2 regions of the Streptomyces sp. NPDC019396 genome follow, and region 1 is predicted to be linked to the other one. Evidence: riboswitches for the same ligand, from Rfam matches in the RefSeq annotation. Region 1 holds a riboswitch; the other holds the start of a gene.
The links. A riboswitch is a leader RNA that binds a small molecule or an ion and turns the genes downstream of it on or off. The one in region 1 is predicted to bind cobalamin.
Positions count from the first base shown of each region.

Region 2: another riboswitch for cobalamin. It lies ahead of ABZ532_RS00325 (cobalamin biosynthesis protein); the one in region 1 lies ahead of ABZ532_RS18075 (CbtB-domain containing protein).

Region 1 covers NZ_JBEYBS010000014.1:69,275-76,555, forward strand. Annotated here, with positions in the region: gene ABZ532_RS18055 (histidine kinase) at 1-796, opposite strand, end outside; gene ABZ532_RS18060 (response regulator transcription factor) at 811-1,536, opposite strand; gene ABZ532_RS18065 (alpha/beta hydrolase) at 1,773-2,438, shown strand; gene ABZ532_RS18070 (CbtA family protein) at 2,569-3,360, opposite strand; gene ABZ532_RS18075 (CbtB-domain containing protein) at 3,392-3,619, opposite strand; cobalamin riboswitch at 3,659-3,828, opposite strand; gene ABZ532_RS18080 (histidine phosphatase family protein) at 3,945-4,520, shown strand; gene ABZ532_RS18085 (DUF1775 domain-containing protein) at 4,562-5,329, opposite strand; gene ABZ532_RS18090 (sulfatase) at 5,482-7,281, shown strand, end outside.
Region 2 covers NZ_JBEYBS010000001.1:58,304-65,584, forward strand. Annotated here, with positions in the region: gene ABZ532_RS00310 (class II aldolase/adducin family protein) at 1-85, opposite strand, end outside; gene ABZ532_RS00315 (inorganic phosphate transporter) at 268-1,509, shown strand; gene ABZ532_RS00320 (hypothetical protein) at 1,527-1,748, shown strand; cobalamin riboswitch at 1,904-2,055, shown strand; gene ABZ532_RS00325 (cobalamin biosynthesis protein) at 2,084-3,115, shown strand; gene ABZ532_RS00330 (cobyric acid synthase) at 3,112-4,620, shown strand; gene ABZ532_RS00335 (putative cobaltochelatase) at 4,733-6,838, shown strand; gene cobO (cob(I)yrinic acid a,c-diamide adenosyltransferase) at 6,838-7,281, shown strand, end outside.

The DNA of each region.
Region 1 (7,281 bases):
CCAGCCGGCGCAGATCGGCCACGGACGGTTGCGGGGTGAGCTCCGTGGGGCGCCCCCCTGAGGCGCGCAGCACGCTGACCATGTGCCGCAGTTCGTCGAGTGTCTGCACGCTCAGGCGCCGGATCGTGGCGGCCGCATCCCGCACCTCGGCGTCCCGGGTACCCACCTGGAGCGCTCCGGCCCGTACCGCGATCAGGCTCACCTGGTGGGAGACCACATCGTGCATCTCGCGGGCGAGCTGAGCACGTTCCTGGGACAGCATGCTCTGGGCGGTCAGCAGGCGCTCGTGGTCGCGAGCCTCGGAGATCTCGACGAGCCGGAGGGACAGATCGCGCCGGGTCTGGACGAGCTGGCCGAGGAACACGGGGGCGGCTGCCGTGGCCGCCGAGTAGCCCAGGGCGACGAGGCTCTGGGTGCTGGACAGGTCGATGGAGGCGGACGGCCACTTGATGGTGTCGCAGACGGTGAAGGCCAGGGCGCAGGCCCCCAGCAGGACACGGTGGCGGGTGAGCGAGGCCAGCGTGTACAGCGCGACCAGGGCGGCGAAGACCGCGTCGGACACCATGACGGCGGGCAGCGTGACGATGAACGTGAGCAGCGGCAGCCGGTGGCGCAGCAGCAGCGACACCGCGGCGACCAGCGCGAAGGACAGCAGCAGCGGGTCATGGGTGCCGACCTGGATCCAGGCGTCGAACAGCGAGAACGCGACGAGGGCGGCGTTGACCAGCGGGGTGGGCAGCCGTCTCGGCAGCGAGCCGTGCTCGGCCACCGTGTGGTCGACCACCGCGCCGTGCATGATTCCACGGGGGATCATGGCGCCTCCTCGGTACGGGTGCGCGGCTCCTCCCCCGTACGCGACCCGTCCGCCTTCTGCCCCTCCGTACGCGACGGCCTGAGCAGCCCGGCCCGCTCGGCGAGCAGCGCGGCCTGGACCCGGCTGCCCACCTCCAGCTTGGTGAGGATCGCGCTGACATGGTCCTTCACCGTGCCGGTGCTCAGATGCATCCGCGTGGCGATGTCCCCGTTGGAGAGCCCCTCGGCGACGAGCACGAGCACGGCACGTTCCCGCTCGGTCAGCAGCCCGAAGCCCCGGGCCGCGCTCTCGTGGGAGCCCGCGCCCGTTTCGAGGTAGCGGTCCACTACCGTGCGGGTGATCTTGGAGGACAGTACGGCTCCCCCGTCGGCCAGGGTCCGCACCAGATAGGGCAGCGCCTCGGGGTCGGTGTCCTTGAGGAGGAAACCGGCAGCCCCCGAGCGCAGGGCCGTGGCCACGTACTCGTCCATGTCGAAGGTCGTGAGCATGGCGACCACGGGCGGTTTCGGCAGCTTGCGCAGCGCGGCCAGCACGGTGAGCCCGTCCACATCCGGCATCCGGATGTCCAGCAGCACCACGTCGGGGCGCCGCTCCTCGGCGGTCCTGACCGCTTCGCCACCGGGGACGGCCGCGACGACCTCGATGTCGTCGGCCGCGTCGAGGATGTGCTGGAAGCCCGTGCGGATCAGGGCTTCGTCGTCGACCACCAGTACCCGGATCACGTGTGCTCCACTCGCCCGTCGGACCACTACCCGATAAGCACCATTTCGTACCATGCCGGCCGGTGTCGCGGCGGCTCGTCCCGGCCGGACGGCGGGGACGGGCCAGCCACCCGGCGGGGGCGGTTCCGGACGACTGCCGGATGGTTGTAACGGGCAGCTTCCTTGACTCTTGAGCATATGACGCACGACGTGTCGGCTCCTCGACAGCGCGACCGCGCGGGACCGGAGGACAGGGCATGGACACGTTCAGCTATCCCGGCAGTGACGGTCACCCCCTGCACGCCACCCGGCTCGGCATGGGACCGGCTGCCATCCTCCTGCCCGACTCAGGCGGACCGTACGGCTCAGGCGGACCGCACAGTCCGGGCGGACCGGACCACCGCGGGCTGCTCCCGCTGGCCCGGCGGCTCGCCGACAGCTACACCGTGACAGTCGCCGAGACACGGGACGCCGACGACGTGGCGTCGCTGGTCGGCCATCTCGGGCTGCGCAAGGCTGCTGTCGGCGGTACGGGCACGGGCGCCGCCATCGCGCTCCGTGCGGCGGCGGACGATCCCGAGCACATCGCGGCGGCAGTCGTCATCAACGCCGACGACCTCGCCCCCGAGGACATCGCCCACACCTTCGGAAGGATGGCGGCACTGGCCGCCGTCTCCGCACCCACTCTGATCATCCCCGGCGGGGAACGACACCACCGGCGCCACGCACACCCGCACAGACACACGCACGCGCCGGGCCTGGCCGAGGAACTGGCCCGCGTGCTCCCGCAGGGGAAACTCGCCAACCTCAGCTTCTCCGCGGATCTGTGCAGCGCGGAGGACATGGCCCAGTGGATGGCACCCGCGATGTGGGCCTTCCTCACCGCGCACCTCACACTGCGGCCCGCCCGGGTCCTGGTCTGAAGCAAAACCACGAAGCACGACCACGGAGCAGACCACAGCGGAGGACCAGGAAGAAGACCGAGAAGAAAGACCAAAAAGAAGGACCCCGCCCGGGCGCGCCCCCGGGCGGGGTCCATTCGTGTCGCGTGACTCAGCTCGCGGGCACCGAAGCGGCCGGCTCCGCCGACTGCCGTGACGCCTGTGCGGGTTTGGGCTCCAGCACCCGCTGGGACAGCTCGCCGAGGATCAGTCCGAGCGCCGCCCACAGCAGGGCCTGGACGCCGATCGACGCCAGACGGAACTGCCACAGGACGTCGGCCGGGAAGTGCTCCGGGATCGCGTCGCCCGCCGGGAGGAAGGCCAGTGCGATGCCCACCGCCACGGCGAAGGCGGCGCCCGCGGCGATCGTCGCGTTCCAGTTGCCCCAGCGCGGCGCGAGCTTCTTGCCGACCAGCACCGCCCCGATCAGCAGCAGCACGCTGAGCACGATCATCAGGAAGAACATCGCGGTGCGCTGGTTGAGGGTCTCCGGGTCGCCGACGGCGGGAGGGTTTGCCGGGTACTTGAGGAACGGTACGAACGCGACGGCGAGGAAGCCGCCCGCCGCGACGAACGCGGCCGTGGCACGTGTGCCGAAGGCCCCCACACGGCCGAGCGCGAAGCAGAGCGCCAGTGCCGTGATGCCGCCGAGTGCCGTGCCGTAGACCAGAACGGCCGTGCTCAGACCGGCGGTCGACTGCACCGCACGGCTGACCAGTTCCTCTTCCGGCTCGCCACCGCCACCACCGTGGCCGTGGTGAGCCGCGCCCGCCTCCTCGACGGCGATGGCGGCGTCGACCTGCGGTTCACCGATGAGATAGGCGAGTCCGAACGAGAGCAGCCCGGCGAGCACGCCCGCGAGCATGCCACGGACCAGGAGAGCCCTTACGGTTGCGGATTTCATGTGCTGATGTCCTGTTCCGTGCGTATGCGCATCAGTGGCACGGGAAGCCGAGCAGATGACGGCCGTCGTGGACCCACTCGTGGACGCCTTCGCCGGAGAACACGGAGAAAGCACCCTGTTCGGCGCCGACGAAGTAGAGCAGGACGAGCATCAGCAGACCGAAGAAGGCGGCCCAGGGCGCGACGACGCGGACCGGGAGCTTCGCCACGACGGGCTGGGAAACGGGGATTTCGGCGGGTGTGATGGCGGACTGGGCCATACCGGACCTCCTCGGGAACACGCGTCCCGCTTTCGGTGGTGCACGCGATGACGATCACGGGTCTGACTCACCCGGCGGGCCCGTCCCCGGCAAGGGAACTGACCGCCTGGCACACAGTGGCGCGACCGTGCCGGTTTCTCACCGGACTTCCGTGTATGCCGTCATCCTTTCGGAGGAAGGGTATCGGTCCGCGAACCCGCCGCCAATAGGGCCTTTGACCAGCGATCTTCATCACACAGGGGCGCTCGGGCGGGGTGCGCGGGCGGACTTAGGATCCGGAACGGCCCGGGAGCGGGCCGGGCAACACGGGGAGGAATCCGGCCAAATGACGATCAGGCTGACACTGCTGTGCGCGGCAGCCGGTCCCTCGGTACGCGGCGAAGCCCGGTTCGGCGACGGACCGCTCGACGAACGGGGTGTACGCGAGGCCAGGGCCGCGGCGGCCACGCTGCCCACCGCGTCGGTGGTGCTCACCGCGCCGTCCGTACGGTGCGGGCAGACGGCACAGGCGCTGGGACTCGACGCCACCGTCGACGACCGACTGCGCGATCTGGACTACGGGGACTGGCGGGGACGCTCGCTCGCCGATGTGGTGGCGGACGTGGGCCCCGAGCCGGTCGGGGAATGGACCGCCGACCCCGGGGCGGCACCGCACGGCGGGGAGTCCGTGCGGGAGCTGTGCCTGCGGATGGGCGCCTGGCTGGACGAACTGCCGCAGGACGCCGGGCCGCGCGTGCTTGGCGTGGTCGAGCCGGCCGTCGTACGGGCGGCGATCCTGCACGCGCTCGGCACGCCACTGACCGCGTTCTGGCGGATCGACGTGCCACCGCTGTCCGGTGTCGGCCTCACCGGCCGTGCGGGACGGTGGAATCTGCGGCTGATCGCGGCGACCTCCCCGTAGACAGCACAAGGGCACAGGGAGGCCGCGCGCTGCCGATGCGGTCAGGCGGAGGCGCCCCGGCGCTTCCACCACACGACACCACCGGCGAGGGCGGCCAGCACCACCGCACCGATGACCAGCGCGGGGGCGGGCGGCGAGCCGCCGTCACTCTCCCGCTCCTGTTCGGGCCCCTGCTGCCCGGTCGCGCGCTTCGCCGGAGCCTCGTTCGCCGGGGTCCCCTTCGCCGGGGACTTCTCCGGCGCGGCGCTCGGGCTGGGCGCCACCGGCTTCGCCCCGGGCGCCGCGGGCTTCAGGGCGAGCAGCGGCGCCGGGTTGCCGTCACCGTGACTGTGACCGTGGCCGTCCCCGCCGCCGGACTTCTCCAGCTCGATCCAGCGGTCGACCCGCCCGTCCCCGTATGTCTGGAGGGTCTTGAACGCCAGCGACTTGGCGTCGGGCAACTGCCGTACGGTCACGGAGTACTCGACGTCGTCGCCGACCCCGACCGCGGGGCCGGAGACGGTGTATCCGCGCGGTGTGGCCGCGAACTTCCAGCCGTCCGGACCCTCCTTGTAGGTGATGTCGGCCGGGACGATGCCCTCGGGGAGGATGACCTCCATCCTGCTGATGCCCGCGCTGTCGGACTCGGACTCGGCGCTGAAGTCCAGCGTGACGTTCTCGGCGAGGGCCGCGGCGTCCTCCGCCTCGACCTCCACGTGTGCCGATGCCGGGACGGCGAGGACGAGCGAGGCAGCGAACGCGGCTCCGGTGAGGACGGAGAGGCGTCGCGCGGTGCGCGCCGTGGTGCTGACGGTGGTGCTGTGAGACACGGGTCACTCCCGAAGTGGTGGGCTGCCCCATCATGGGGCACAGGCCACGGCTTGAACTGATGGCATCGCCGAGCCGTACTGATAACGGCGACCCCGGGCTTCCCGGGTCCGGGCCGTCGTGCCTCACCGGGCCAGTACGGAAGGATCCTCGGGTGACGCCCTGGACGCGCTCTCGCCAAGAACAGCAGGAACTGCAGGAACCGCAAGAACCGCAGGGGCAGCAGGAACAGCAGGAACAGCAGGAACAAGATGCGCAGCCGAGACGGGTCCGGCTCCCGAGGCAGGCCAGAGCAGAGCCGGACACGCCCGGCGCACCCGGCGCGGCGCGGTCCGGCCCGGAATCCGCGGAAGAGGCCGCCGGGGCCGCTCCCACCACCCCCGATGCCGTACGCGGGTGGCGCGGCCGGTATCCAGGCGCGGCGCGCGTCGTCAGGCATTCCACCACCGCACTGGCCGCCGTGCTCGTGTTCCTGGCCCTGCTCGTGCCGAACAAGCCCGGCTACCTCACCTCCGGGGTCTTCTTCCGCATCCCCGTCGAAGGGGTCTTCGGCGCCGCGCTCCTCCTCGTCCTCCAGGCCCTCCGCCCGCGAGCGAGGCGCGTCACGGCGGCGGTCGGCGGGGCCGTGCTGGGGGTGCTGACGGTCCTGAAGTTCCTCGACATGGGGTTCTTCTCCGTGCTGGACCGGCCGTTCGACCTCGTGCTCGACTGGATCCTGTTCGACGACGCCAGGTCGTTCCTCGAGGACTCCGTCGGCAGGGCAGGCGCGATCGCCGCCCAAACCGGGGTAGTGCTCCTCGTGCTCGCCCTGCTGGTGCTCATATCCCTGGCGGTCGTCAGGGTGAGCCACCTGGTGGTGCGGCACAGCGCCGTGGCCACCCAGGGCACCTTCGCGTTCGGCTCCCTGTGGATGGTGCTGGCGCTGCTCGGTCCGCAGACGTCGGTGGGGCTCCCCTTCGCCTCCGGGACCACGGCCGACCTCGCCCAGGAGCGGGTGCACCAGGTGCGAGCCGGGCTGGAGGACAAGGAGCAGTTCGCCAAGGAGTCCCGCGTCGACGCCTTCCGGGCCACGCCCCCGGACCAGTTGCTGAGCGGGCTGCGCGGCAAGGACGTCATCTTCACCTTCATCGAGAGCTACGGCCGCAGCGCCGTGCAGGATCCGGCGATGGCCTCGCAGGTCGACGCCGTGCTCGCGGACGGTACGCAGCGGCTGCGCGCGGCGGGCTTCTCCTCGCGCAGCGCCTTCCTCACCTCGCCGACCTACGGCGGCGGGAGCTGGCTGGCCCACTCCACCTTCAACTCGGGCCTGTGGATCAAGAACCAGCAACGCTACCGCAGCCTCACCGCGAGCGACCGGATGACCCTCACCAGCGCCTTCCGGCGTACGAGGGCGTGGCGCACCGTCGGCATCATGCCGGGTGTCACCCGGTCCTGGCCCGAGGGGAAGTTCTACGGGCTGGACCACGTGTACGACTCCGGGAAGCTGGGCTACCAGGGGCCGAAGTTCAGCTGGACGCCCGTGCCCGACCAGTACAGCCTGGCGGCGTTCGAGCGTCTCGAACACGGCAAGGCCGAGCGGGGGCCGTTGATGGCGGAGATCATCCTCGCCTCCAGCCACAACCCCTGGGCCCCGATACCCAGGATGATCGGCTGGGACCAGGTCGGCGACGGCTCGGTCTACGACTCCATCAAGGAGGAGGGCAAGAGCCCCGAGGAGGTGTGGCAGGACCCCGACCAGGTGCGCAACGAGTACCGGCGCGCCATCGAGTACTCCCTCAACAGCCTGATCTCGTACGTCGAGAAGTACGGCGACAAGGACACGGTGCTGGTCTTCCTGGGCGACCACCAGCCCGTCTCGACGGTCACCCGGGGCAGTCTGGGCCGCGATGTGCCCGTGGCGATCGTCGCCCGTGACCAGGCGGTGCTGGACCGGATCTCCGGATGGGGCTGGGAG
Region 2 (7,281 bases), on a different contig from region 1:
GGGCGGCGGCCACAAGGTCCCTCCATGCCCGTGCGATCGGCTCCTGCTGCCCGTCGTACCGCTCGTCCCGCTGCCGCCCACTCATGGGTTGATCATGTCAGGCACCCGGCCGCGGCAGCGCACTTCGGCCCGCGCAAGCACCTTCTCCGCCAAGCGGAATGGCCATACCCTTCTGGAGTCACTCATGAGCCGTGCTGAGTTCATCTTCCGTTCACTCAGCTTGCTTACGTTCGGCTGGCCACTGACGTCCAATAGAAGCCTGGGTAAATGGAACACATCACGCTTCTCCTCGGGATCGTGATCATCACCGCTCTCGTGTTCGATTTCACGAACGGTTTCCACGACACGGCCAACGCGATGGCCACCACCATCTCGACCGGGGCACTCAGACCGAAGACGGCGGTGGCCATGTCGGCCGCGCTGAATCTCGTGGGCGCCTTCCTGTCCATCGAGGTCGCCAAGACGATCTCCGGCGGGCTCATCGAGGAAGAGGGCATCCGCACAGAAGTGATCTTCGCCGCGCTCGTCGGCGCGATCCTGTGGAACCTGCTCACCTGGCTGCTCGGCCTGCCGTCCAGCTCGTCGCACGCCCTCTTCGGCGGTCTCATAGGCGCCGCCGTGATGTCCGCGGGCTTCTCGGCCGTGAACGGCGGGACGATCGTCACCAAGGTGCTGATCCCGGCCGTCGCCGCGCCGGTGGTCGCCGGTCTCGCCGCGTTCCTCGCGACGAGGCTGACATACAAGATCGGCAACGGTGCCGACGACAAGGCCACGTCCAAGGGCTACCGGGCGGGTCAGATCGCCTCGGCCGGGCTCGTCTCCCTCGCGCACGGCACCAACGACGCGCAGAAGACCATGGGAGTCATCACCCTGGCCCTGGTCACCGGCGGCGTGCTCGCCCCCGGCTCCAACCCCCCGATGTGGGTCATCGTCTCCGCGGGTCTGGCGATCGCGCTCGGCACCTACCTGGGCGGCTGGCGCATCATCCGCACCATGGGCCGGGGACTGACCGACCTCCAGCCGCAGCAGGGCTTCACCGCCCAGACCAGCGCCGCGACGGTCATCCTGGCCTCCTCGAACCTGGGCTTCTCGCTCTCCACCACCCAGTCGTGCTCCGGCGCCGTGATGGGCGCGGGGCTCGGCCGCAAGGGTGGTGTGGTCCGCTGGTCCACCGCGACACGGATGTTCGTCGCCTGGGGCCTCACCCTCCCGGCAGCCGGCCTGGTCGGTGCCGCCGCGGAATTCCTGACCAGCCAGGGCGCCTGGGGCACCGCCGCCGTCGCCGTGCTGCTCGTCGCGGGCTCGGCCGCCATCTGGGTGCTGTCGCGCCGCAAGCCGGTCGACCACACGAACGTCACCTCCGACGAGATCACCGAGGCCCCGGGTGTGGTCACCACCGCCATCGCGGCCGTGACCCCGCCGCCCACCGTGGCCGCCGCCGAGGAGCTGAAGGCCACCATCCCGGCTCCCGCCAGTGAGTCCGCTCCCGCGCCCACCGCCACGGTGTAAGGAAGAAACGAATCAGCATGAAGATCGACTGGGCAGCTCTGGGCTCCGTCTTCGGCGTGAGCCTCATCGTGACCGTCGCCCTGGTGGGCCTGTTCACCCTTGGCATCGTCGGCCTCTCCAAGCAGGAGGCGGCAGCCGCGCAGGGAGGCTCCGCCGGCCTGGCCCGCACTGGCGCCTACGCCTGCTTCGCACTGTGCGCCGCCGCCGTGGCGTACGGGATCTATCTGATCGTCTCCTGACGATCGGCGGCACGGCAGCCGGCAGAACGACACATGGGAGCCGGACACCCCCGAGGGGGTGTCCGGCTCCCGCTCTGCGCACCCCTCCCACACCGCGGTGTGGGCCTGCGCACACTGTCCCGTCGCAGGTCAAAGGTGAGTTGACGGGTGTTCGCGGCCCATGGTGGACTTCCGGGGCCACTTACGGCGGCAGAAGAGGAAGCCGGTGCGAATCCGGCGCGGTCCCGCCACTGTCACGGGCGCGCACTCCCTACACCAGGGCGCTTCCCGAAGCCAGGAACTCTCTCCCGCCGGATCACGTCGAGCCAGGGCGCGGACCCTGAGTGAGGACGAACATGCCTGCCGAGCAGCGGGCGCCGGGGGGACTCGTCCCTGCTGTCGCTGTCCCTGCCATCACGTTCGCTTACGGCGCCACGGCCGGACTCGTCGGCGACCTGCTCTTCGGCGATCCCCGCCGAGGACATCCGGTCGCCGCCTTCGGCAGGGCCGCCGCCGCCGTCGAGCGCGGGCTCTGGCGCGACCACCGCGGCTGGGGCGCCCTGCACACGGCGCTGTGCGCCGGGGGCGCGATCGCCGCGGGTGCGCTGGGCGCCGCTTCCGTACGCCGGTCCCGTACCGCGTCCCTGGCCCTGACCGCCGCCGCCACCTGGGCCGTCGTGGGCGGTACCACCCTCGGCAGGGAGGCAAGGGCGATCGGCGGGGCCCTCGCGGTCGGTGACATCGAGACCGCCCGTGAGCGCCTCCCCCATCTCTGCGGCCGTGACCCCGAGGCGCTGGACGGGCCCGGGATCGCCCGCGCCGTCGTGGAATCCGTCGCCGAGAACACCTCGGACGCCGTGGTCGGCGCGCTGGTGTGGGGCGCGGTGGCGGGCGTGCCCGGTCTCGTGGGCTTCCGTGCCGTGAACACCCTGGACGCCATGGTGGGCCACAAGTCGCCCCGCTACCGGCGGTACGGCTGGGCATCGGCTCGACTCGACGATGCGGCGGGCTGGCCGGGCGCCCGGCTCACCGCGGGCCTCGCGGTAATCGCCGGCGGCGACCCCCGAGGTGCTGTACGGGCCTGGCGCGTGGACGCGGCGAAGCATCCCAGCCCCAACGCGGGTCCGGTAGAGGCGTCGTTCGCGGGTGCGCTCGGGGTACGTCTCGGGGGGACGCTCTCGTACGGCGGGCGCACCGAGGAACGGCCCGTGCTCAACGGGCAGGGCAGGGCCGTCGAGGTGGCGGACATCGAGCGCGCGGTGCGGCTGTCGCGCCGGGTGGGTGTGCTGGCGCTCGCGGCATGCGCGGGCGCACGGCTCGCCTGCACGGCGGCGACGGCGATGCGGGGCAGGAGCGGCATGAGAGACATGAGGGGGAGGCGGAAGTGAGCGGCGGAGGACTGCTGATCGCCGGCACCACGTCGGACGCGGGCAAGAGCGTCGTCACGGCGGGGATCTGCCGGTGGCTGGTGCGCCAGGGTGTGAAGGCCGCCCCCTTCAAGGGGCAGAACATGTCACTCAACTCCTTCGTCACCCGCGAGGGTGCCGAGATCGGCCGGGCGCAGGCCATGCAGGCCCAGGCTGCGCGCGTGGAACCAACGGCGCTGATGAACCCGGTGCTGCTCAAGCCGGGCAGTGACCGCTCCAGCCAGGTGGTGCTGATGGGCAAGCCGGTGGGGGAGCTGAGCGCACGCGGCTACCACGGCGGCAGGCAGCAGACGCTGTTCGAGCCGGTGGTGGAATGCCTGGAGAAGCTGCGCAGCACCTACGACGCCGTGATCTGTGAAGGCGCCGGCAGCCCCGCCGAAATCAATCTGCGGCGCACCGACATCGTCAACATGGGCATCGCACGGGCCGCCCGGCTCCCCGTGGTGGTGGTCGGGGACATCGACCGGGGCGGGGTCTTCGCGCAGTTCTTCGGGACGACCGCGTTGCTCGCGCCCGAGGACCAGGAGCTGGTCGCGGGCTATCTGGTCAACAAGTTCCGCGGCGACGTGACACTGCTGGAGCCGGGTCTCGAGATGCTGCACGGGCTGACCGGAAGGCGGACGTTCGGTGTGCTGCCCTACGCCCACGGCCTCGGCATCGATGAGGAGGACGGGCTGCGGGTCTCACTGCGGGGCGCCGTACGCGAGTCGGCGACCGCAGCGCCGCTGGGCGAGGACGTGCTGCGGGTCGCGGTGTGCGCCGTGCCGCTGATGTCCAACTTCACCGATGTGGACGCGCTGGCGGCCGAGCCGGGGGTGATCGTGCGGTTCGTGGACCGCGCCGAGGAGCTGGCCGACGCTGACCTGGTGGTGGTGCCCGGCACCCGCGGCACCGTGAAGGCGCTCGCCTGGCTGCGTGAGCGCGGGCTCGCGGACGCGATCGCGCGACGGGCCGCCGAGGGCAGGCCCGTGCTGGGCATCTGCGGCGGTTTCCAGGCCCTGGGCGAGCACATCGAGGACGAGGTGGAGTCGCGCGCGGGCGAGGTCGACGCCCTTGGACTGCTGCCGGTGCGCGTACGGTTCGCGCGGGAGAAGACCCTGGCCCGGCCGGTGGGCGAGGCGCTCGGCGAGCGGGTCGAGGGCTATGAGATCCACCATGGCGTCGCCGAGGTGCTGGGCGGCGAGCCGTTCCTGGACGGCTGCCGGGTCGGCGCCGTCTGGGGCACCCACTGGCACGGCTCGCTGGAGAGCGACGGCTTCCGGCGGGCGTTCCTCCGGGAGGTCGCCGCTGCGGCGGGACGCCGTTTCGTGCCGGCGCCGGACACCAGCTTCGGTCTGCTGCGCGAGGAACAGCTCGACCGCCTCGGCGATCTGATCGAGGAACACGCCGACACCGCCGCCCTGCTCGAACTGATCGAGCGCGGCGCCCCCGCGGGCCTGCCCTTCGTCCCTCCGGGGGCGCCATGAGGAGGGCGACACCGGACCCGGTCCGCGCCAAGGCCAACGACCGCGTCCACGTGCCGAATCGGCCCGACCGGACACAGCGGGAGCAACGAGAGCAACGGGAGGACCAGAACGTATGAGTGGTGCCGTGCACTACCCCTTCACCGCGATCGTCGGGATGGACGATCTGCGCCTGGGACTGCTGCTGAACGCGGTCTCGCCCGCTGTCGGCGGGGTCCTCGTACGCGGCGAGAAGGGCACCGCCAAGTCCACCGCCGTGCGCGCACTCGCCGCGCTGATGCCGGATGTGGAGGTCGTCGCGGGCTGCCGCTTCTCCTGCGCGCCCGGCGCACCCGATCCCGGTTGCCCGGACGGCCCGCACGAGGACACGCCCGGCACCGCACGTCCGACCCGCATGGTGGAGTTGCCCGTCGGCGCGTCCGAGGACCGGCTGGTCGGTGCGCTCGACATCGAGCGGGCGCTCGCGGACGGCGTGAAGGCCTTCGAGCCCGGTCTGCTGGCCGACGCGCACCGCGGAGTGCTCTATGTCGACGAGGTCAATCTGCTCCACGACCACCTGGTGGACCTGCTGCTGGACGCGGCGGCGATGGGGGCCTCGTACGTGGAGCGCGAAGGCGTCTCCGTACGTCATGCCGCGCGCTTCTTGCTCGTCGGGACCATGAACCCCGAAGAGGGCGAGCTGCGGCCCCAGTTGCTCGACCGCTTCGGGCTCACGGTGGAGGTCGCCGCCTCGCGCGAGCCGGAACTGCGGGTGGAGGTCGTACGGCGCAGGCTGGCGTACGACGACGACCCGGCCGGTTTCGCCGCGCGCTGGGCGGACGAGGAGGCGGCGCTGCGCGAGCGGATCGTGGCCGCGCGGGCCCTGCTGCCGTCCGTCGTGCTCGGGGACGCGGCGCTGCGCCAGATCGCGGCGACCTGTGCGGCGTTCGAGGTGGACGGCATGCGTGCCGACATCGTCATGGCGCGTACGGCGACGGCGCTGGCGGCGTGGGCGGGGCGTACCGACGTACGGGAGGAGGATGTGCGCCAGGCCGCCCTGCTCGCACTCCCCCACCGGCGGCGGCGCAATCCCTTCGACGCGCCGGGGCTTGACGAGGACAAGCTGGACGAGACGCTGGAGCAGTTCGGCGGGCACGACGAGCCGGATCCGGATCCGGACGGTGGTCCCGGCGGCCCTGATGACGGTCCCGACGGTCCGGATGGCGGTCCCGGAGGCGGTGGCGGGATTCCGCCGCAGGGCCAGGGGCCCGAGGCCGAACCGCCGCACACGAACGAGCCCGGCGCCTCCGATGCGTCCCGTGAATCCCAGACGCCGGAGCCGTCCGCGGCGCCCGGACCGCGTTCCGGCGCCGGCGAGCAGTCCCCCGTGGCGGCCGCGGAGCCGTTCCGTACGAGGATGCTGAGCGTCCCCGGTCTCGGCGACGGCGCCGCGGGGCGGCGCTCACGCGCCCGCACGGAGCACGGCCGGACCACCGGTGCGCGGCGGCCCCGGGGCACGCTGAGCAAGCTCCATCTCCCGGCGACCGTGCAGGCCGCGGCCCCCCACCAGCGAGCGCGCGGACGCTCGGGACCCGGGCTGGTCGTACGACGTGACGATCTGCGCCAGGCGGTCCGCGAGGGACGCGAGGGCAATCTCGTGCTGTTCGTCGTGGACGCCTCCGGTTCGATGGCGGCGCGCCGCCGGATGAGCGCGGTCAAGGGCGCGGTGCTGTCCCTGCTCCTCGACGCGTACCAGCGGCGGGACAAGGTGGGCCTGGTGACCTTCCGCGGCCGGGACGCGGAGGTGGTGCTGCCGCCGACCTCGTCGGTGGACGCCGCCGCCACGCGGCTGGAGCAGCTGCCGACGGGCGGGCGTACCCCGCTCGCCGCCGGCCTGCTGAAGGCACATGACGTGCTGAGGGTCGAGCGTTTGCGCGACCCATCGCGGCGCCCGCTGCTGGTCGTGGTGACGGACGGGCGCGCGACCGGGGTGCGCGGCGAGGATGCCGTGGGTCTGGCCGCGCGGGCCGCCAGGCTGCATGCCGCCGATGGCACCGCCGGTGTGGTCGTGGACTGCGAGAGCGGGCCGGTGCGGCTGGGTCTCGCCGGCCGTCTCGCGGGCGAACTCGGCGGCAGCGCCGTCACCCTGGACGAGCTGCGGGCGGACAGCATCGCCGGACTGGTCAGGGACGTACAGGCGGGCACGGGTACCAGGACGGGAACCAACAGGAGGGCCGCGTAATGCCGCAGGGACAGCCGAGCACGGTGCCGAACGACGGACTCACCACCCGTCAGCGCCGCAACCGCGCGCTGGTGATGGTGCACACGGGCGTCGGCAAGGGGAAGTCGACGGCCGCCTTCGGAATGGCGCTGCGCGCCTGGAACCAGGGCTGGCCGGTCGGGGTGTTCCAGTTCGTCAAGTCGGCGAAGTGGAAGGTCGGCGAGGAGAACGCGCTCAAGGCGCTGGGTGCCACCGGCGAGGGCGGCACCGTCGACTGGCACAAGATGGGCGAGGGCTGGTCCTGGATCCAGCGCCCGCCGGGCGAGGGCGAGCCGTCCCACGAGGAGAAGGCGCGCGAGGGCTGGGAGCAGGTCAAGCGTGATCTCGCGGCGGAGAAGTACACGTTCTACGTCCTGGACGAGTTCGCGTATCTGCTGCACTGGGGCTGGGTCGACGTGGCCGAG